3 regions of the Bradyrhizobium sp. BEA-2-5 genome follow, and region 1 is predicted to be linked to each of the others. Evidence: predicted binding sites of a transcription regulator. Region 1 holds the regulator's gene; each other region holds the start of a gene.
What was found. Region 1 encodes PhoB, which activates phosphate uptake and scavenging genes when phosphate is short. Its sites were predicted from a motif close to TGTCATNNANCTGTCAT; they were not measured.
Positions count from the first base shown of each region.

Region 2: a site for PhoB is predicted at 4,809-4,825, ahead of RX327_RS11705 (alkaline phosphatase D family protein). Genes of this name have one in related genera too.
Region 3: a site for PhoB is predicted at 5,254-5,270, ahead of RX327_RS26680 (UDP-2,3-diacylglucosamine diphosphatase). Genes of this name have one in related genera too.

Region 1 is NZ_CP136629.1:983,084-990,427, reverse strand. It holds gene argF (ornithine carbamoyltransferase) at 1-286, opposite strand, end outside; gene RX327_RS04495 (aspartate aminotransferase family protein) at 286-1,494, opposite strand; gene RX327_RS04490 (GcrA family cell cycle regulator) at 1,981-2,493, shown strand; gene RX327_RS04485 (IS110 family transposase) at 2,841-3,782, shown strand; gene phoB (phosphate regulon transcriptional regulator PhoB) at 3,826-4,536, opposite strand; gene phoU (phosphate signaling complex protein PhoU) at 4,666-5,382, opposite strand; gene pstB (phosphate ABC transporter ATP-binding protein PstB) at 5,489-6,307, opposite strand; gene pstA (phosphate ABC transporter permease PstA) at 6,304-7,152, opposite strand; gene pstC (phosphate ABC transporter permease subunit PstC) at 7,157-7,344, opposite strand, start outside.
Region 2 is NZ_CP136629.1:2,500,241-2,507,584, reverse strand. It holds gene RX327_RS11725 (PLP-dependent aminotransferase family protein) at 1-61, shown strand, start outside; gene RX327_RS11720 (amidohydrolase family protein) at 177-1,457, opposite strand; gene RX327_RS11715 (hypothetical protein) at 1,690-1,920, shown strand; gene RX327_RS11710 (aldo/keto reductase) at 1,992-2,810, opposite strand; gene RX327_RS11705 (alkaline phosphatase D family protein) at 3,139-4,719, opposite strand; gene RX327_RS11700 (hypothetical protein) at 4,966-5,397, opposite strand; gene RX327_RS11695 (indolepyruvate ferredoxin oxidoreductase family protein) at 5,632-7,344, opposite strand, start outside.
Region 3 is NZ_CP136629.1:5,633,387-5,640,730, forward strand. It holds gene RX327_RS26660 (MFS transporter) at 1-686, opposite strand, end outside; gene RX327_RS26665 (hypothetical protein) at 762-2,036, shown strand; gene RX327_RS26670 (threonine/serine dehydratase) at 2,284-3,273, opposite strand; gene RX327_RS26675 (glycosyltransferase family 1 protein) at 3,330-4,421, opposite strand; gene RX327_RS26680 (UDP-2,3-diacylglucosamine diphosphatase) at 4,418-5,230, opposite strand; gene thiD (bifunctional hydroxymethylpyrimidine kinase/phosphomethylpyrimidine kinase) at 5,634-6,431, opposite strand; gene RX327_RS26690 (Lrp/AsnC family transcriptional regulator) at 6,627-6,872, shown strand; gene RX327_RS26695 (cytochrome c) at 6,995-7,344, opposite strand, start outside.

The DNA.
Region 1 (7,344 bases):
GCACCCGCGCGGTGTCGGCGATGGTCTCGCCGCGACCGAGCTGCATCTCGGCGCCGGTGAGCATGATGGGCTCGCCGCCGAGCTGGCGCATGGCGACATCGAACGACACCCGCGTCCGCGTCGAGGGCCGCTCGAAGATCATCGCCAGCGTCTTGCCTTCGAGCGGCCTGACCGGCTGGTGCGCCTTCTGCTTCGCCTTCATGGCGGCTCCGGCGGACAGCATGTTGCGCAGCTCGCCGAGCGGCAGCTCGTTGATGTCGAGGAAGTGACGGACCGGCTTGCTCATCATCCAGCCGCCTTCTTCGGCTGCGCCGCCGACAATGTCGCGCAGGCGCGCTCGAGCGCGGTGATCGACGTATCGATCTCGGCCTCGGTCACGATCAAGGGCGGCAGGAAGCGCACGACATTGTCGCCGGCTCCGACGGTGAGCAATTTTTCGGCGCGCAGCGCCGCGACGAGATCGCCCGAGGGCACCACGGCCTTGATGCCGATCAGGAGCCCCTCGCCGCGCACCTCGCTGACGACATCGTGATGGCGATCGATCACGGAGGCGAGCTTCTGCTTCAGCAACAGCGACATTTTCTGCACGTGATCGAAGAAGCCGGGCTTGAGCATGACGTCGAGCACGGCGTTCGCAGCCGAGATCGCGAGCGGATTGCCGCCGAAGGTCGAACCGTGCGAGCCCGGCCCCATGCCGCGCGCAGCGTCAGCGGTGGCGAGCACCGCGCCGATCGGGAAACCGCCGCCGAGCGCCTTCGCAAGCGACATCACGTCGGGCACGACGCCGGTGCGCTTGTAGGCAAAGAGTTCGCCGGTGCGGCCCATGCCGGTCTGCACCTCGTCGAAGGCGAGCAGCAGGCCCTTCTCGTCGCAAAGCTGGCGCAACGCCTTGAGGAACGCCGGCGGTGCCGAACGCACGCCTCCCTCGCCCTGGATCGGTTCGATCAGGATACCGGCGGTGTTCGGGCCGATCGCCTTCTTCACGGCTTCCAGGTCGCCATGTGGCACCTGGTCGAAGCCGTCCATCGGCGGACCGAAGCCCTCGAGATATTTTGCAGAACCGGTGGCGGCCAGCGTCGCCAGCGTGCGGCCATGGAAGGCGCCCTCGAATGTGATCAAGCGATAGCGCTCAGGATGCCCCTTGGAGAAGTGATGGTGGCGCACCAGCTTGATCACGCCTTCCAGCGCCTCGGCACCGGAATTGCAGAAGAATACGAAGTCGGCAAAACTTTCATTGCACAGACGCGCCGCGAGCTTCTCGCCGTCCGGGCTCTGGAACAGGTTCGACATGTGCCAGAGCTTCGTCGCCTGCTCCTGCAACGCCTTGACCAGCGTGGGATGCGCATGGCCGAGCGCATTCACCGCCACGCCGGAAGTGAAATCGAGATAGCGATCGCCATTGGTCGCGATCAGCCAGGCGCCCTCACCGCGCTCGAAGCCGAGATCGACCCTGGCGAAGACGGGGAGCAGATGCGACGTGGCAGCGTTGGTCATGGCGATCACTGACGGTTTGAAGCCGACAATTGCCGCGCGCCTTGACGCCAGCGCAGCAACGGCCAGCTTCGGAAAACAAAACGGCCGCCTTTGCGGGCGGCACGTGGCGGGCATTCTATGCTGCGGTCAGTAAGTGTCAATCGCCACGAAGTGGCCTTCCTGCAATGCGAAACGAGCGCAATCCGGAGCATTCCGGTGCGGTGGAAAACCCTCATCGAACTGCTTAACTGTGTGGGAACATGTGGACGCGAGTCGGCGGACTCTTGCGCGGGAGTCACGCCATATTGTAGCGTTTGGACTGTCAGATACGACATCTCGTGCAGCGGTACTGGACCCTCTAAGTAGCCTTCGTGTCTCGCGTAAACGTTCGGGCGCAACACCGTGCCCGGCGAGGGCTAAGGGATTCTGGCCGCAGGGATATTTGTCCAGATTGGCTCGCAGCGCCGCTCCAACGATTGGCCGGCGCTACGCGAAGGGAAGAATGCAATGACGGTTTTGACCTGGTCCGATGATCGCGTCGAGCAGCTGAAAAAGCTCTGGGAGGCCGGACTTTCGGCCAGCCAGATCGCGGCGGAGCTCGGCAATGTGACCCGCAATGCCGTGATCGGCAAAGTGCACCGGCTCGGCTTGTCCGGCCGCGCCAAGAGCCCTTCGTCGGCAGCGCCCCGGCCGCGCAAGGCGCGCCCCGCGCAGCACATGATGCGGGTGACCCGCCCCGTTGCCCGCGGCAACACCGCGCTGGCGCAGGCCTTCGAGGTCGAGGTCGAGGCCGAACCCGTCACCTACGACAACGTGGTGCCGATGAGCCAGCGGCTGTCACTGCTGGAGCTGAACGAGGCGACCTGCCACTGGCCGGTCGGCGATCCATCGAGCCCGGATTTCTTCTTCTGCGGCGGCAAGGCGCTCTCCGGCCTGCCCTACTGCGCCCAGCATTCGCGCGTGGCCTACCAGCCCGCCGCCGATCGCCGCCGGCCGTCGGCGAAACCGCAGATCAAGTGAGCACTCGGGAAAACGTCGGAAGAACTCAAAAACAAATCCCCGCGAAAGCGGGGATTTTTTTGTGTGACGTAGCTCGGCTATATGCCCAGCGTCGTCCCGGCGCATGCCGGGACCCATACGCCGCGGCCGGCGCAATCGGCAAGCGGCCAGACGGCTCTCTAACAACGCCCATTCGTGGTTATGGGTCCCTGTGTCTTGGAAGTCTGTCAGGATGGGTTGGGCGGGAAGCCGTTGGGTCCTTGGCGCTTGACGCCGTGAGCCGGCTCGGCCTCCCGCCCGTTCCATTACCAACCTGAACAGTTGCACGAGGCTGCGCCAACAGACCTCGCATCACAGGGACAGGCACCGTGATCATACCCCCTCGTTATGTCGGAATCGACGTCTCCAAGAAGCATCTCGATATCTTTGATGAAGCTGACGGCGTGTCCAGGCGCATCGCCAACGCGGCACAGGCCATCACACAGCAGGTGGCGCGTTGGCGATGCGATGCGCTGGTCGTCTTCGAGGCCACGGGCGCCTATGACCTCGCGCTTCGCGAGGCCCTAAGCCAGGCCGGTGTCCGCTTCGCTCGGATCAATCCGGCTCGAGCTCGCGATTTTGCGCGGGCCAGCGGCCAACTTGCCAAAACCGATCCGATCGATGCACGGATGCTGGCGGCCTTTGGCCGGGTCATGCAGCCGGCAACCGAGCGGGCCGCCAATCCCGCCCGCAACGCTTTGGCAGGGCTTGCAAAACGGCGGGACCAACTGGTTCTCATGCGCGCGCAGGAGAAGAACCGGCGCAGCGAGGCCGACGACCGCGCCATGGCCGAACGGATCAGTCGGCTCATTGAGGTTCTCGACGGCGAGATCGCCGAGATCGAGGCCGATATCAACGCATTGACCAAGGCCGAGCCGGAGATCGCGGACGATGCGCGGTTGATGCGCTCACTGCCGGGCGTGGGTCCCGTGGCTTGCATGCAGCTGATCGCGAAGATGCCGGAACTTGGACATGTTGGAGCGAAGCAGATCGCCGCGCTCGCGGGCCTTGCCCCCTTCAACGTCGACAGCGGCGCCTTCCGTGGAAAACGCAAGATCGCCGGCGGCCGAAAGCGCGTTCGTGACGCCCTCTATATGGCGGCTCTGAACGCGGTTCGTCGGGCCGATCCATTCAAGGCCTTCTACGCGCGGCTGCGACAGGTCGGCAAACCAGCCAAGCTCGCTCTCATTGCCGTCGCCAGGAAGCTCCTAACGGTCCTCAACGCCATGATGCGCGACAGAAAGCCCTACCTGCAGACCAAGCCGACATAACAGTTGCCGGCTCCCGTGCGCAATTGCGCACTAGTTGTGGCCGTTACGGCTGCGGCTCCGCCTTCGCAAACCGATCGTCCAGCGCATAACCGGCGCCACGGACGGTGCGGATCGGATCCTGCTCGCGGCCGAGATTGAGCAGCTTGCGCAGGCGGCCGATGTGGACGTCGACAGTGCGCTCGTCGATGTAGATGTCACGGCCCCAGACGCTGTCGAGCAGCTGCTCGCGCGAGAACACGCGGCCGGGATGCTCCAGGAAGAACTCCAGCAGACGGTATTCGGTCGGGCCGAGATCGATCGGCCGGCCCGAACGCGCCACGCGGCGCTTGTCGCGGTCGAGCTCGATATCGCCATAGGCGAGCACGGTGGCGAGCCGCTCGGGGCTGGCGCGCCTGAGCAGGCCCTTCACGCGGGCCAGCAGCTCCGGCACCGAGAACGGCTTGACGATGTAGTCGTCGGCACCGGTCGCAAGTCCCCGCACCCGCTCGCTTTCCTCGCCGCGCGCGGTCAGCATAATGATCGGCAGCTGCTTGGTTTCGGGACGGGTGCGCAGCCGCCGGCACAGCTCGATGCCCGACAGGCCCGGCAGCATCCAGTCGAGCACGATCAGATCGGGAATGTGCTCCTTGAGGCGGGTGTCGGCATCATCGCCGCGCATCACCGTCTCGACGTCATAGCCTTCCGCATCGAGATTGTAGCGCAACAGCGTCGTCAGCGCTTCCTCGTCTTCGACTACCAGAATGCGTGCGCTCATCGGTTTAAGTTCTTTCTCTGTGGTGATCCGTTGCCCAGACGCAAACCGAAACGCTTACTTCCTTGAGCATAGTCCCCGCGGAAACGAGTTGTCGAAGGACAATCCGGTTCCGCGCTTGCCGATCAAGCCTCAGCTGCCCGGCACCGTCGTGGCGAAGGTCGTCATGTCGCCCTTCGGCCGCTTGTCGGTGATCGCCTGGCCCTCGATCATGTAGAACACGGTCTCGGCGATGTTGGTGGCGTGGTCGCCGATCCGCTCGATGTTCTTGGCACAGAACATCAGATGGATGCAGAACGAGATGTTGCGCGGATCCTCCATCATGTAGGTGAGGAGTTCGCGGAACAGCGAGGTGCAGATGGCGTCGACTTCCTCGTCGCCCTTCCACACCGCCATCGCCGCCGGCAGATCGTGCGCGGCATAGGCGTCCAGCACCGACTTGACCTGCTGCTGCACGAGGTCGGTCATGTGCTCCAGGCCGCGGAACAGCTTGAGCGGGTGGAAGTCGGTCTCCAGCGCGGCGACACGCTTGCCCATGTTCTTGGCGAGATCGCCGATCCGCTCGAGGTCGGTCGCAACGCGCATGGCCCCGACGATCTCGCGCAGATCGACGGCCATCGGCTGGCGGCGGGCGATGGTGAGCACGGCGCGCTCCTCGATGTTGCGCTGCAGATTGTCGATCTCGATGTCGGCGGCGACGACGCGCTGACCGAGCGTGACGTCGCGGCGGATCAGCGCGTCGACGGAATCGACGATCATGCGCTCGGCGATGCCGCCCATCTCGGCGACCAGGCGCGTGAGTTCCTGGAGGTCGGTATCGAAAGCCTTTGCGGTATGTTCAGAACCCATGGCTTGTCTCCCTCAACCATGGTCCCGGGGATCATGGTTTCGTGTCCTGAATTTTAGCATGACCTGATCGGAAAACCGGTTGCCACTTTTCCGGATCATGCGCCGGTCAGCCGAACCGGCCGGTGATGTAATCCTGCGTGCGCCGGTCGCTCGGCGACGTGAAGATCTTGCTGGTGTCGTCGAACTCGATCAACTCGCCGAGATACATGAAGGCGGTCTTGTCGGAGACGCGCGCCGCCTGCTGCATGTTATGGGTGACGATCGCGATCGTGTAGTTCTCGGACAATTCCTGGATCAGCTCCTCGACCTTGGCGGTCGAGATCGGGTCGAGCGCCGAGCACGGCTCGTCGAACAGGATCACCTCGGGCCGCACCGCGACGGTGCGGGCAATGCAGAGGCGCTGCTGCTGGCCGCCGGAGAGCGACAGGCCGGAGGCGTTGAGCTTGTCCTTGACCTCGTTCCACAGCGCGCCGCCGCGCAGCGCCTTCTCCACGCGACCGTCCATCTCGGACTTCGAGATCTTCTCGTAGAGGCGGATGCCGAAGGCGATGTTCTCGTAGATCGTCATCGGGAACGGGGTCGGCTTCTGGAACACCATGCCGACCCGTGCGCGCAGCAGATTGAGGTCGAGCTTGGGGTCGAGCATGTTGGTGTGGTCGAGCAACAGCTGGCCGGTGGCGCGCTGGCCCGGGTAGAGGTCGTACATCCGGTTGAAGATGCGCAGCAGGGTCGACTTGCCGCAGCCGGACGGGCCGATGAAGGCCGTGACGCGATTGGTGCCCAGCGCCAGATTGATGTTCTTCAGCGCATGGTGCTCACCGTAGTAGAAATTGAGGTTGCGCGCGGTGACCTTCGGCGGCGCTTCCGGCAGCGGAACCTGGGGAACGTGGCCCGCGGCAGTCGTGGAGACAGAAAGCTCGGTCATTTTGCGGCCCTTTCGGCACCAAGGATACGCGCGCCGATATTCAACGCGAGCACGGTGAATGTGATCAGCAGCGCGCCGCTCCAGGCGAGTTGCTTCCAGTAGGCGTAGGGGCTCTGCACGAAGTTGTTGATGGTCACCGGCAGGTTGGCCATCGTCTTGTCCAGGCCGAGGCTGAAGAATTGGTTCGACAGCGCCGTAAACAGCAGCGGCGCGGTCTCGCCCGCGACGCGAGCCGTGGCCAGCAGCACGCCGGTGATGAGGCCCGAGCGCGCCGCACGGTAGGCGATGCGCTTGATCACCAGCGAACGCGGCAGACCGAGCGCGGAGGCCGCCTCACGCAGCGGGTTCGGCACCAGCAGCAGCATGTCCTCCGTGGTGCGCACCACCACCGGGATCACGATCACGGCGAGCGCCAGCGCGCCGGCGATGGCCGAGAAGCCTCGCATCGGAACCACGACCGCACCGTAGATGAACAGGCCGATGATGATCGAGGGCGCCGACAAGAGGATGTCGTTGATGAAGCGGATCACTGAGGTCAGCTTGTCGTTGCGGCCGTACTCGGCGAGATAGGTGCCGGCGAACATGCCGAGCGGCGCGCCAATGCCGACGCCGATCACGGTCATGATCACCGAGCCGACGATGGCGTTGCGCAGGCCGCCCTCGGTCGATCCGGGCGGCGGCGTGTTCTGGGTGAACAGCTGCACGCTGAGGCCGGCAAGGCCGTTATAGAGCAGCGTGATCAGGATCAGGGCCAGCCAGGTGACGCCGAACAGCGCGGCGCCGATGCAGAGGCCGCGGATGACGATGTCCCAGCGGCGGCGGCGCGAATTATAGATCGGGTTCATGGCTTCACTTTCCGGCCTTGGTTTCCAGGCGCATCAGCATCAGCCGCGCGGCTGCGAGCACGAAGAACGTCAGCACGAACAGGAGCAGGCCGAGCAGGATCAGGCCGGACTGGTGCAGGCCGTCGCTCTCGGCGAACTCGGATGCGATCGCCGCCGAGATCGTGGTGCCCGGAGCGAAGATCGACGAGGAGA
Region 2 (7,344 bases), 1.5 Mb from region 1:
GGTCTGCCGCAAGGAATTCGGCGTGCCGGCCCGCAGCGCCAATGTGGAGAAGTGCGGCTAACGACTTCGAATAGGTGGTCCAAGCGGCAAGCTGGATTGCTTCGTCGCTACGCTCCTCGCAATGACGGCTAGTTGCGTCGTCGTTGAAGCGAAGCAATCCATGTTTCCACCTGCCCTCACCTCACCGAAAATGGCGCCTGATAGGGCCGGCCGAACGGCACGCCGTTGACCACGGTCTGCACCGGCTTCAGCAGCAGATTGCCGTCGCGCTTGTTGTTGCGGGTGTCGACGAAGGAGACCGGACCCTCGACGAGGTCCATGATCGCGACATCGCCGGGCGCGCCACGCTGCAGCGTGCCGATCTTCGGGGTCCGGTTGATGATCCGCGCCGGCACCGAGGTCGCCATCGCCACCACCTGATCCAGCGACGAGCCCATCGCGAGGAACTTGCTCATCACGTTCGGCAGGAACGGGATGCCGGGCGAGTTGCCCGAGAAGACATGGATGTCGGAGGAGATCGTATCGGGCGCGCAGCCGGCGGGAATCGCGATCTCGGCCACCGTGAAATCGAAGCTGCCGCCGCCATGGCCGACGTCGAACAGCACACCGCGCTGCTTGGCCGCGAGCGCCGCCGGCAACAGCTTGCCCTCCTGGACGATATTGGTGAAAGCGCCCGACACGTTCGGCGCACCGGAATAGGCATGGGTCAGGATATCGCCCGGCCGCAGCAGATTGAGGATGTCGGACATCAGCTCCCTGGTCTCGACGCCGCCGATATGCACCATCATCCGCGCCGGCCAGCCGCACATCTCGCAGGCCCGAATGCCGCGCTTCAGCGGCTCGAGACCATGCTTGAAGATGACGTTTTCCGACATCCGCACCTTGACCCCGATCAGGAAGTCGGGGTTCTCGGCCAGCGCCATCGCACAGGCTTCGACTTGGGCGTTGTCGATGTTGTAGAGCTCGGCCACCGGGAATGCCGACAGGCCGTTGTTGGCGATGTGGACGAAGGCGTAGATCCGCGCCCGCGATTGCGCCACGATGAAGCGCCGCAGCGCCGCGAGGTTGTTGACGCCGGCGTCGCCCGCCGAGACCACCGTCGTGGTGCCCTGGAATTGCACCAGCTCGTCGGCGGGAATGCCGATCGCCGATCCGTACGGGTAGACGTGGCAGTGCAGATCGACCAGGCCCGGCATCACGAGCTTGCCCGAGGCGTCAATGGTCCTGGTGGCGCGAGTAGCCGGGATCTCGTCTTCGATCGCCTCGATGATGCCCCAGCGGATGCCGATGTCGCGCTTGCCGCGCAGCGACTGGCTGGGATCGATGACATCGCCGTTCTTGATCACGAGGTCGAACTTGTCGTCCGGCCCCATCGCCGCAGCGGCCGGCCCGGCGAGGGCTGCGGCAGCGGCCGATCCCGTCACTTTCAAAAAATCCCGGCGTGAAAATTCGCTCACGGCAACGTCCCCCCGAACATTGATTTTTATGGCGCGATGATGCGTCGGACGCAGCGGTTAGGCAAGGCCGGGAAAGCCGCCCGTGCGCTCGCTCATCGGTTGTGCCTACCAACACGCGACGGCAGCAGCGTTCGAGGCAGTTGCTGAACAAGCGTTCAGAAAACTCCTCTGGTTCCTCAGGAACGTTTCAATCTCCGTACGGTTTTCTCTTCGCTTGTTTGAGGAGGATGAGATGAAAAAGATTGGCTTTGTTCTCGCGGCGGTTGGTGCGCTTGCGGTGGCCGTTCCGTCGATCGCGAGCGCCGAGACGGTCGTGATCAGACATGGCGGTCATCATCACTGGGACCGCGGCTGGGGCGCACGCGCCGAAATGCGCCATGACCGTGGCTGGCATCGCGGTTGGCATCATGGCTGGCATCACGGCCATGACCGGACGGTGATCATCAAGCGTCATCACTACTAAAGACCGACACAACGGAAAATGGCTCCTCACGGAGCCATTTTTTCTTATCTGCTTCCTCAGGGCCAGCGGCCTCAATCCCACGCCGGCGCAAACCCCGGATTGACGCAGCGCATGTCCTTGCGCAGCGCCGCAATCGCCTTGCGGTCCTCGTCGTCGAGCTTGACCTTCAGTGCGTCGAGGTTGGCCTTTTGGCTTTCGGCGCGCGAGGCTTTCGGAATGGCCGCCACGCCATCCTGATCGAGCAGCCATTTCAGCGCCACCTGTGCAGCGGTCGCATCATGCTTGCTGCCGATTTTCGCCAGCGTCTCGTCGGTGGCGAAGCGGCCCTGGGCGAGCGGACAATAGGCCACCAGCGGGATCGATTTCGCGGCGAGATATTTGCGCACCGGCGTCTGGTCCAGCATCGCGTGATATTCGATCTGATTGCAGGCGATCGGCGCCTTGATGTCCTCGACCACGGTCTTGAGCAGCGCGGTGGTGAAATTGGCGACGCCGATCGCGCGGGTGCGGCCTTCCTCCTTCAGCTTCATCAGCGTCTCGAAGACGGCAGGCAGCTTCATGCTCCTCGACGGCCAATGCACGAGATAGAGATCGACATGGTCGAGCCTGAGCTTCTTCAGGCTGGCATCGAAGGCGCGCCGGATCGCGTCAGGGGCGAGGTTCTCGTGCCAGACCTTCGTGGTGACGTGCAGTTCCTTGCGCGCGACATTCGAGGCCGCGATGGCCGAGCCGATCGGCTCCTCATTGGCATACATCTCGGCGGTATCGAGGTGGCGATAGCCGATCGACAGCGCGCTCTCGACTGCGGCGCGGCAGGCATCGCCCTGCATGCGGAAGGTACCGAGGCCAAGCTTGGGCAGGCTGATGCCCTGTGTTTTCAGATTTTCCATGGATAGCTCCTGACGCGTGGGACGCCGATGCCATCGACGACGTCACGCCAGCAAATCGTTTCCTGGGAATGAAATTGGCAGGACTGCCGACACGCAGTCTGCCCGCAAACCGGCCCTTCGGGCAAGACGCCGGCAATCAAGATGTCGCGACGGGATCAGAGAGGGCGCTAGTGTCCCGAATCCGAAGTTCGCATCATTTGCCGCACCTTCGGAGCGAACTTCGGATTCGATAAGGACACTAGCAAACTTATGATTCTAGTGTGCTTTATGAATACGAAGTTCGTGAAAGTGGCTGCCGCGAAATCGCACGAACTTCGCATTCAGCACACTAGATGTGCTGCGCCATGATCTGACCAGGCCGCGCGTCCGGCCGCGGCTCGATATCGACCGACCAGAGATCGTGGTTGTCGACGTCCTTCAGCGTCACCGTCATCACGCCGGTCTTGCCGTCGATGTCGACGCGGCCGAAGAATTGCAGCCCGAAGCACGGCGCGAGATTGTCGCCCTGCTCGGCCGAGCAGCCCTGCTGATACATCGCGACCGGGCCAAAGGTGTCGTCGAGCTCGCCCGGCCCCCAGCTGCCGGCATGCAACGGGCCGGAGACGAACTCCCAGAACGGCTCGAAATCCTGGAATCGCGCTTTGTTCGGGTCGTAGTAGTGCGCGGCGGTGTAGTGCATGTCGGCGGTGAGCCAGACGATGTTGCAGATGCCGGCGCGCTTGATGGAGGAGAGCAGATCGGCGATCTCGTGCTCGCGCCGGTCGGGCGGCCCGTCGCCGAGCGCGACGGCGTCCAGGCTGATCAGGCCGATCGGCAAGTCGGCCGCGATCACCTTCCAGACAGCATCCGACGCCACCAGTTCCCGCTTCAGCCAGGCAAGCTGGCTCTGGCCGAGGATGCAGGCCTGGTCCGGATCGCCCTGCTTGTTCCAGCTGGAATCACGATAGGAGCGCATGTCGATCATGAAGACGTCGAGCAGCGGGCCGTAGGCGATCTTGCGATAGACCCGGCCATCGCGCTCCGGCATCAGCCGCATCGGCATGAATTCGTGGAAGGCGCGGCGCGCCCGCGCCACCAGGCGCGAGCTGCCGTCCGCCTCATAGCCGGTCGCATCGGTGGTGCCGGTCGGCGACCAGTCATTGGTCACCTCGTGATCGTCCCATTGCGCGAACATCGGCACCTCGGCGTGGAAGGCGCGGAAGTGATCGTCGAGATGGTTGTATTTGTAATTGCCGCGAAACTGATCGAGGCTCTGTGCGACGGCGGATTTCTCCTCGGTGACGATGTTGCGCCAGATCTCACCGTTGGAGAGTTTCTGCTCCGACGGCACCGTGCAATCGGCGTAGATGTGATCGCCGGAATGGATGAAGAAGTCCGGGCGCTCGCCCAGCATGGTGCGGTAGCTGCGCAGGCCGCCGCGCGCGGGGTCGATGCCCCAGCCCTGCCCGACGACGTCGCCGGACCAGACGAACGAGACGGGACGCCGGTCGGCCGGCGCGGTTCTGAAATGGCCGACCCGGCTTTCGCCTGATGTGCCGTCGCGGTCCTCGAAGCGCACGCGATAGAACAGGTCCTGGCCCGGCGGCAGGCCGTTGAGCAGCAGCTTGGCGGTGAAGTCGCGCTCGGGCAGCGCATCGGCGGACGCGGCGCGCAGGATGCTGGCGAAGCTTTCGACCGCGGCGCATTCGACGTGCATCCGCGCGGCACGATCGGCGCGGGCCCAGATGACAGCGGAATCGCTTGCGACGTCGCCGGACTGGATGCCCGCGATCGCCGGCCGATCCGCGGCGCGGCTCAGATATGGTTTGGCCAGCGCGCCGAATCCCGCCAGCGCGGCGGTCGACGCCGAGCGCACCAGAAGCTGGCGCCGGGTGAGGCCTCGCCGCCCCGCGGAGATCGCTGTCGGCATCGAATAACCTTCGTCGAATCGCAACGAAGGTTTTGCCTGCGCTCCTTGACTCCGGCCTTACGGTTTCTTGACTCTCCGCCGACGGTTTTGCGACGGCGGGATGACTCGGTTACGTCGATTGGAACGCAGCACGCCGAGCATTCGATCTAAACCCGTCATCCTGAAGCGCGAGCGGAGCGAGCCTCGAAGGATGACGGGCTTAACATTCTTGTGGATGCGCACGTGGATCTGCGCGAGAGCGCCGCCTCACCGATGCCAGTTGCAAATGCCGCCGGTGCGGCACGGCCAGGTCTGGATCCGTGTGTCGCGGGCCTCCGCATCGAGCGGGTTCGAGTGGCGGCGCGCGAGCTTGGCGCGGGCGGGCACGCGCACTTCCGCGCGCTTCTTCTCGTGCGGTGCGGTCACCCTGGTGGTCCGCACGGCTTTCTTCGGCGCGACTTTCGGCTCCTCGACCTGCGGCTCGACATTTGCATGCTGATCGGGGCCATGGTCGGTCTTCGCCTCGACCGGAACGGGCTCGAACTGCGTCGGCGGGCCAAGCCGCTTCGGCGACAGCACCGCCTTGGAGAGATCGAGGCTGAAGAATTCGCTGGGGCCGTACTCGTCGGCCAACGCCACGCCACCCCAAGTCAGGCACGCGGCGCAAACGATTGCAACAAAACCGTTTTTCAGGACCATCAAACGGCCTCCTGAAATCACTCGAACAGACAGCCATCATGTAGGGGCTCGGCCGTACGAATCCAGCCACCGCTTGCAGGCAGGGTTACCGGTCAACCAGGGCGGCCGTGGAAAGTTCCCGGTCGCCGCCTGGAGCCCTCTCCGCTCCGATGGAATCGGAACGTGGCTCCAGATTCTTGTTCTGACGCGTTTTCTTCGCGAACCGGTAGCCACTTCGCTCGAAAACGCTCTGCCCTATTCGGCCGCCTGCGCCAGCGGCTGGCTGATCGCGCGCTCCAGCCGCGCGCATTCGGTGCGATAGCGGGCGACGTTGCCCTCCTTGATGTGGCCATAACCACGCACGAGGTCCGCAGCCTTCGCCAGCGCCACGAGGCGCGGCAAGTCGAGCGGCTTCCTGCCGTCGAGGTGACGCAGGATCATCGCCGAATACTCGACCGGCAATGCGCGCTCCATCTTGCGCTCGGCGGTATAGCCGAAGATGTCGAAGGCGGTGCCGCGCAGGCCCTTCAGCTTCGCGAGCATGCCGAACGCGGTGAAAATCCACGGACCGAATTCGCGCTTCTGCAGCCGCCCGGTGACGGGATCGCGCTGGGCCAGCAGCGGCGGCGCCAGCAGGACCTTCAGACCGGAATTGCCTTGGAATTGCTCCCTCAAGGCCTTGCTGAACTCGCCGTCGGAATAGAGCCGCGCCACCTCGTACTCGTCCTTGTAGGCCATCAGCTTGAACAGGCCCTTTACGAAGGCCTCGGTCAGGTCCTGCGAGCCCGGCGCGGCCGCCGCCTCGGCGGTGCGGACGCGCGCGACATCGTCGAGATAACGCTTGGCGTAGGCCGCATCCTGATAGTCGGTGAGGAATTTGGCGCGGAACGCGATCGCCTCATCGAGCGTCTTCTTGGCCGGCGCGGCGCCGGCGCTCTTGAAGCGCGCGGCGCTGACCACGCGTTGCAGATCATGTGCGGCGAGCCGGCCCCATGAGAAAGCAGTCTTGTTCATCTCGATCGCGGCGCCGTTGATCTCGATGGCGCGCAGCAGGGCCTCCAGCGACAGCGGGATCGCGCCTTTCTGGAAGGCGAAGCCGAGCATGAAGGGATTGGTCGCGATGCTGTCGCCCATCAGCGCGGCGGCAATGCCCGTGGCGTCGATGATGTCGAGATCGCCTGGCGTCACCGCGCCGTTCAGCGCATCGCGCATCGAGCTGGCTTCGAAGTCGATATCGGGATCGATCACGAAGCTCGCGGTCGGCAAGAGATCGGCGTTGACCACGGCGCGGGTAACGCCGCGCTCGGCGCGGCTCAGGGCCGGCACGCTGGTGGCGACGACTAGGTCGCAGCCGAGGATCAGGTTGGCATTGCCCGGCGCGATGCGAACCGTGGTCAGCATGTCGGAGGCGGGCGCGAGCCGCACATGGCTCATCACCGCGCCGTTCTTCTGCGACAGGCCGGTGAAATCCAGCGCCGAGCAGCCGCGGCCGTCGACATGGGCGGCCATGCCGAGCAGCGCGCCGATGGTGATGACGCCCGTGCCGCCGATGCCGGTCACGAGGATGTTGTAGGGATTGCTCAACGCGGCCGCAGGCGGCGTCGGCAAATCGGCGAACAACGCCTTGGGATCGGCCGCGGTGCGGTCGGCCTTGCGCAGCTTGGGATCCTGCACCGTGACAAAGCTCGGGCAGAAGCCCTCGACGCAGGAAAAGTCCTTGTTGCAGTTCGACTGGTCGATCTGGCGCTTGCGGCCGAACTCGGTCTCGAGCGGCTGCACCGAGACGCAATTGGAAGCCTGCGAGCAGTCGCCACAGCCTTCGCAGACGAGCTCGTTGATGAAGGCGCGCTTGGCGGGATCGGGATACAGCCCGCGCTTGCGGCGGCGACGCTTTTCGGCGGCGCAGGTCTGGTCGTAGACGATGACGGTGAGGCCCTTGATGTCGCGCAGCTCGCGCTGCACGGCATC
Region 3 (7,344 bases), 3.8 Mb from region 1:
TGGCTGCCCTGGATCAGCGCCGAGGAGACGATGATGGCAAGGAAGGTAGGATTGCGCAGCAGTTTTGGCGCGCCGGCTGCAGGTGTGGCGGCTGCCACCGGGCGGCCCAGCGGCCGCAGCGTCAGCCCGACCAGCGCGCCGAGCACCGTCACGGCCGTGATGATCCGGATCAGGTCGACCTCCGCGACATAGCGGAGCAGGAAGCCGCTCAGCAGCGCGCAGACCGCGAAGGCGGCCGAGCCCCAGAGCCGCAGCGGTCCGTAGCTGAGGCCGAATTGCCTGACGCCGCGCAGCGCATAGGCATCGGTCAGCGGCACCATTGGGGTCCAGACGCAGCAGGTCAGCGCATAGATCGCGAGCAGCACGAACGGCTGGTGCTGGGTGCCGATCACGGCAAAGCCGAACGCCGTGGCGAATCCGGTGGCGATGATCGCCCCGCGTAGCATCTGACGCCGCTCCGCCGCCGCGGTGACAAGCGGCAGCACGGTGAAGCGCGTCACCGGCGGCACCGCGGTGATGATGCCGATCCAGGTGGCGTCGATGCCGACCGCCTTCAGCCACACCGTGAAGAATGGCAAGTGAACCCCGGTCATGCCGAACAGCGTGGCATAGAATGCCGCCAGGCTGCGCGCGAATCGCCGCGATGCAACCTTTGCTGCGATGGGGATTTGTGAGTCGGGCGCCATCAAACCAATTGCGATTCGGTCGATATCGTGGTGATCGTTACAGTAACGCGCGGTGATTTGCGCGACGAGATTGTCATGGCCAACGAAGCATTCGCCCTCTCGCCCATGTCTGCCCGCGCGGCCGAGCCGAACGAGCAGGATTACGACGCGATCCGCGAAGCCTTCATGGAGACCGCGCGCGGCCGCTGGTTCCTCGGCGAATACGCCAAGCGCAACCGCAATGCCGACACAAGCATGGTGCTCGATGCCGTGGCGCGGATCGAGGAAAGCCTCAGCGCACAGCGGCAAGCCGCCGCAGCGGCGATCAGGGACGAACAGCTGGCGCAGGCGCTGGCCGCCCTGCGCGGCGCAATCGAGGCCACCCAGGCCTCCGCCATCGCCGCGCTCGACGGCGTCAGCTTCGAGCAGAACCTCGCGCCGGTGCGCAAGGGCGTGCGGGTGATCAGGGAGATCTCCTGGCGGCTGCGCGAGATCGGCAATGACGGCCGGATCTGCGACATCATCGATTCCCAGGTCAGCGCGATCGAGGCCGGTGCTGCCGAGGTCTCGATGGACGATGCCAAGGCCGTGCTGGATGCCGCCTTCGCTGCGCTGGCCCGCCGCCTCAGCGAGTTCGATCCGGACAAGATGGCGACGCCTGCGGCCGAGCCTGCTGTGGCCGAGGCGCCGGTTGCGGAGCCGCCGGCGGCGGCCTCCGCGCCGCCACCGATGGCCGAAAGTGCAGCCCCCGATATGGCCGCTACGCCGCCAGCGCCGCCTCAGGAGGCCGCTGCGGCGTCGAACGTCGAAGCCGCGATTCCCGCCGCTGAGGCCGCTACGGCCGTCATGCCGCAGCCGAGCGAAGCATGGCTCAAGGCTGAAGCCGCGCTGGCCGAAGCCGAAGCCGCGGAACTCGCCCGCGTCACCGACGAAGCGGCGGCCGACGCCCACGACGAAGCGGTACTCGACCTGATCGCGATGGAGATGGGCGCGGCCGATCCGATCGACGAGGAGGCGATCGCCGAGGAAATGCGCGCCGCCGAGGAGATGCGAGTCGCCGAGGCGATGGCGGCCGAACCCGAAGTAGCCGCGCCGGCCATTCAGCCGGAGCCTGCACTGGCGCCCGCACCGAAACTCGAGGTCAAGATCGAGCCGCCGCCAGTGGCTGTGGCGCCGATTGCCGAAACTCTGGTGATGCCGCCGCCTCTCCCGCCCGCCGTTGAGCCTGCCCCTGCTCCCGCAGCAGAGATCTCACTCGGTTCGACCATCCTCGCCAGCGGCATCCTGCAGAAGCCGCGCGCGCCGGCCAACGACCCGCTCGCGCCGATCCGCCGCATGACCCAGGCCGAGAAGATCGCGTTCTTCTCGTAAGCGCCGGCCTATTCATATCCTGTCATTGCCGCCTGACCCGGCAATCCATCGATCAAAAAGCTTCCTTCGAGATGGATGCGCGGGTCCCGGCTTCGCCAAGGCTTTGCTGCGAAGGCGCGCCGAAGCTTGAGCGGAGGCGGCAGGCCCGCGCATGACGACCGGCGCGCGAAGCATTCATGTCCCATGAACCGCACGCGCAACGCGAGCCAGCTCATGTACCGCGGCAGCATCTGCGCCTAACCCGATGTCAGGCGACGAGTTTCGCGAACAGGTCCGCGTCGACGTTCCCGCCCGAGAGCACGATGACGACGTTCTTCCCAGCGACGTCGAGACGCCCCGCGAGCAGCGCGGCGAGGCCGACGGCGCCGCCGGGCTCCACCACGAGCTTGAGCTCGCGATAGGCGAACGCGACGGCCGCGCCGACTTCCTTGTCCGATGCTGTGACGCCGCGCGCGAGCAGCTTGCTGTTGATCGCAAAGGTCATCTCGCCGGGCATCAAGGCCATCAGCGCATCGCAGATGGTGCGCGCCGCGACCGGATGCGCCTGGCGATGCCCGACCTTGAGCGACAGGGCGTGATCGTCATAGCCCGCGGGCTCGGCGACGATCACCTGGGCTTGCGGATATTTCGCCTTCACCGCGGTCGCAACACCCGCGATCAATCCGCCACCCGAAGCGGGCGCGACCACGATGTCGGGCGTCAGTCCGAGCGCGGCCATGTCCTCGGCGATCTCGCGGCCGGCGGTGCCCTGCCCCGCGATCACGAAGGGATCGTCATAGGGCTTCACCAGCGTCGCGCCGCGCTTCTCGGCGATGCCGCGCGAGATCGCCTCGCGGTCGTCCTTGTCGCGATCGTACAGCACGACCTCGGCGCCGTAGGATCTGGTGCGCTCGCGCTTCGACAGCGGCGCGTCCGCCGGCATCACGATGGTGGCCTGCATGTCGAGGATCTTTGCCGCGGCTGCCACGCCCTGGGCATGGTTGCCCGAGGAGAACGCAACCACGCCGCCGGCGCGCTTGTCCTGCGGGATCGAGAACACCTTGTTGAAGGCGCCGCGGAACTTGAACGAGCCGGTGCGCTGGAGCATCTCCGGCTTCAGGAAAATCTGGCTGCCGACGCGTTCGTTGAGAACGGGGAAGGTCAGGAGCGGCGTGCGCACCGCGAACGGCGCGACCACCCTTGCGGCGGCATCGATGTCCGCGGCAGCGACGGGTGGATTGAGAACGGTGTCCGTCATTCGCGATTTGTATCGCGGCGCCGGGCTGGCGGGCAAGACGCTTTAGCGTGACCTGACTAGCGTGAGGTCGGCTGGGTCGCCGGCAGCGCCACAAAATGGTGCTCTTCGGCACCGAATTCGAGCGCCTCCCCCTCGCCGTCTGGCGGCGCGGGGCGGACGTTCATGCAGCGGTCGATGAACACCCGGGCTGAGGCTTGCCAGGTGTGAAGCGCGGCAAAATCGACGCAGGCCTGCCGCGGGATGCTGAGCGCCTCCAGGCAGGCATGGCGCAGATCCGCGTCGAGCACGCCGACCGGCGCCGCGCCGATCACGTCGCGGGGACCGGTGACCGGAAAAGCGGCAACCGGCAGGCCGCTGGCCAACGCTTCCAGCAGCACCAGACCAAACGTATCCGTACGGCTCGGGAAAACGAACACATCGGCCGCGGCGTAGATCTCAGCCAATTCTTCCCCATGGCGGGCGCCGAGGAACACAGCGTCCGGATATTTCCGCTCCAGCGAGGCCCGCGCCGGGCCGTCACCGACGATGACCTTGGTGCCGGGCAGATCGAGGTCGAGGAAAGCCTCGAGATTCTTCTCCACCGCGACCCGGCCCACGCTGAGATAGACCGGCTGCGGCAGGCAGAGATCGACGTCGCGCGGATGGAACAGCGCGGTATCGACGCCGCGCGACCACAGCACCACGTTGCGGAAGCCGCGCTGACGCAACTCGGCCGCCAGCGCCGGAGTCGCCGCCATCACCGCCCGGCTCGGCCTGTGGAACCAGCGCAGCGCCCGCCACACCCAGGCTTCCGGGACAGGCGTCCGCGCCGAGACATATTCGGGGAAGCGGGTGTGGAAGCTGGTCGTGAACGGCAGCTTGCGCTGGCGGCAATAGCGGCGGACCGCAAGCCCGATCGGGCCCTCGGTCGCGATATGGATGCTCTCGGGCCTCGCCGCCTCGATCAGACTTGCGACCTTGGCCCGGTACGGCAGCGCCAGCCTCAGATCGCGGTAGCTCGGCATCGCGAAGGTGCGGAATTCGTCCGGCGTCAGGAAGCTCACCTCGACGCCGAGCGATTTCGCCGCCTGTGCCATCATGGTCAGCGTGCGGACAACCCCGTTGACCTGGGGATGCCACGCATCGGTCGCGACCAGGATATGCGTCATGCAGCGCGTGCCGTCACTCGCGGAACCGGCGCGATCCGGCGCACCGGGTCGGCCCAGGTGATGATCTCGAAATGGCCGTCGTCATGCTCGACCAGGGCGGTGCAGCTCTCAACCCAGTCGCCGCAATTCATGTAGCGGATGCCGGCCTCGTCGCGGATCACGGCGTAGTGGATGTGGCCGCAGATCACGCCGTCCGCTTCGTGGCGCCGCGCCTCGGCGGCGAGCGCCTGCTCGAACGCGCCGATATAGTTGACGGCGTTCTTGACCTTCTGCTTGGCCCATTGCGACAGCGACCAGTAGGGCACACCGAACAGGCGGCGGAAGAAGTTGACGAGGCGATTCATCTGGATCGCGAAATCGTAGGCCTTGTCGCCGAGATGGGCGAGCCAGCGCGCGTTCTGCACCACGAGATCGAAGATGTCGCCGTGGATGACGAGATAGCGCTTGCCGTCGGCGCCGGCGTGAACCGTGTTCTCGACGACGTCGATGCCGCCGAAATGCGTGCCGTAATAGTTGCGCAGGAACTCGTCGTGATTGCCGGGGATGTAGATGATCTTGGCGCCCTTGCGCGCCTTGCGCAGCAGCTTCTGGACGAGATCGTTATGCGATTGCGGCCAATGCCAGTTCGATTTCAGCGCCCAGCCATCGACGATGTCGCCGACGAGATAGATCGTGTCGGCATCGTGGTAGCGCAGGAAGTCGAGCAGTAGATCGGCTTGAGAACCGCGGGCTCCGAGATGGACGTCGGAGATGAACAAGGTGCGAAAGCGCCGCTCCGGGCTTTCTTCACTCAAGGAGTCGCTTCCCATGCCTGTGCACCTAACAGATTCCTGTGACAAGGCGATGACGATCCCCGCGACCCAAGGCCCCACAAACAGTTAACGAGAATCAGCAGTACGCCGCTTCCCTGCGGATAACAGCAGCGTGCGACAATCTGGCGACATCGGCGGTCGCGACTGTGTGGAAGAGGCACTGAAATGCACAGGAACGCTGATCTACCGTCATTGCGAGCGACGCGAACCAATCCATTGCGCCGCAAGCGGGGAGATGGATTGCTTCGTCGCTATCGCTCCTCGCAATGACGAGCTCCATCTTCAGTGAACGAAGACGACGTAGCCCGGATGAAGCGCAGCGTAATCCGGGGTTCTGCGTCCGCGGATGATCTGTTCCCGGATTTCGCTGCGCTCCATCCGGGCTACGCAGCTCCGGGCTTCAATAATATTTGTGAAAGTGATGCACCGGCCCATGGCCGTGGCCGACGGCAAAACGATCGGCGGCGGCGATTGCTTCGGTGATCCAGGCCTTGGCGTTGCGCACGGAGGTCTCCATGCTCTCGCCCTTCGCGAGCCCTGCTGCGATTGCCGAGGACAACGAGCAGCCGGTGCCATGCGTATTGGCGGTCGCAATCCGCGGCGCAGCCAGCGCGATGCTGCGCTCGGCGTCGATCAGATAGTCGATGCTGTCGGCGCCGTGGCCGTGGCCGCCCTTGACCAGCACCGCACGACACCCCATCGCCAGCAATCGGTTGCCTTGTCGCTCGACGTCGGCCTCGCTTGAGGCGACCGGCTCGTTCAAGAGCGCCGCCGCTTCCGGCAGGTTCGGCGTGATCAGCGAGGCCAGCGGAAACAGCAGGGTCTTCAGCGCATCGACCGCCTCGGCGGCAAGCAGCCGATCGCCGGAGGTAGCGACCATCACCGGATCGAGCACGACATGGCGCGGCGCCCAGCGCCTCAGCCCATCGGCGATCGCTGCAATTGTCTCGGCCTGCGCCACCATGCCGATCTTGACCGCGCCGACCTCGAGGTCGGAGAACACCGCATCGATCTGTGCGGTGACGAATGGCGCGGGCACCGGATGGATGCCACTCACCCCGGTGGTGTTCTGCGCGGTCAGCGCCGTGATCGCGGAGGCGCCATAGACCCCGAGCGCCGCAAAGCTCTTGAGGTCGGCCTGGATGCCCGCCCCGCCCGAGGAGTCCGAGCCGGCAATGGTGAGCGCGACCGGCGTCATCTTGCAGCACCAGCGGTTGATACGAATGAGACCATCACGAACAAGACCATGGCCTGTCCTAGCCCGGCCGCCGATCGGCAGCAAGTTCGCCTGACTTTACCGCAAGTTGGCCTCGCCTTGACCCCTCGCCTCGCCCCCTTGCCTTGGCCGCCCGTTTTGGGCCTATAGTCGCGGAAATCCCCGGAGACGACTTCGATGGTTCCTTTCTTCGTCCAGATCAAATGCAAGCTCGGCCAGTCCTATGTGGTCGCCAACGCGCTCGCCGAAGCCGAGATCGCCTCCGAGATCTACTCCACGGCCGGCCAATACGACCTGCTGGTAAAGTTCTACGTCGACAAGGACACCGACATCGGCCATTTCGTGAACGAGAAGGTGCAGGTGCTGCCGGGCATCCAGGACACCCTCACCATCATCACCTTCAAGGCGTTCGGCGCGAAGTAGGACGCGCCCGCGAGAGCATGATGAGATCAGGTCGAGCTTGAACGGCGTCGAAAGTTCACCTCTCCCTTGGGAGAGGTGAACCGAAACCGCGGCGAGCCGATTCAACCAAAACCCATCCCGCTTTACGACTCCTTCTCCTTCTTCACCGGCTTCGGCGGCCCCTCGACCGGCAGCAGCGACTTGATGTACTCGGCGATCGCGTCGCGGTCGGACGACGACAGTTGCGAGGTGTTGCGGATCACACGCACCATCGACCCACCGGCGGAGTCGCCGTCCGGCGTCTGGCCGCTCTCGAGGAAATAGGCGATATCCTTCACACTCCAGTCCGAGATCCCCCTCGGCGTGATGTTCGGAACCCATCCCTCGCCTTCCGGATTCGGACCGCCGGCAAAGCGCTGGCCGGAGATGATGCCGCCGAGCGCATTGCGCGGGCTGTGGCACTCGGCGCAATGGCCGAAGCTGTTGACGAGAT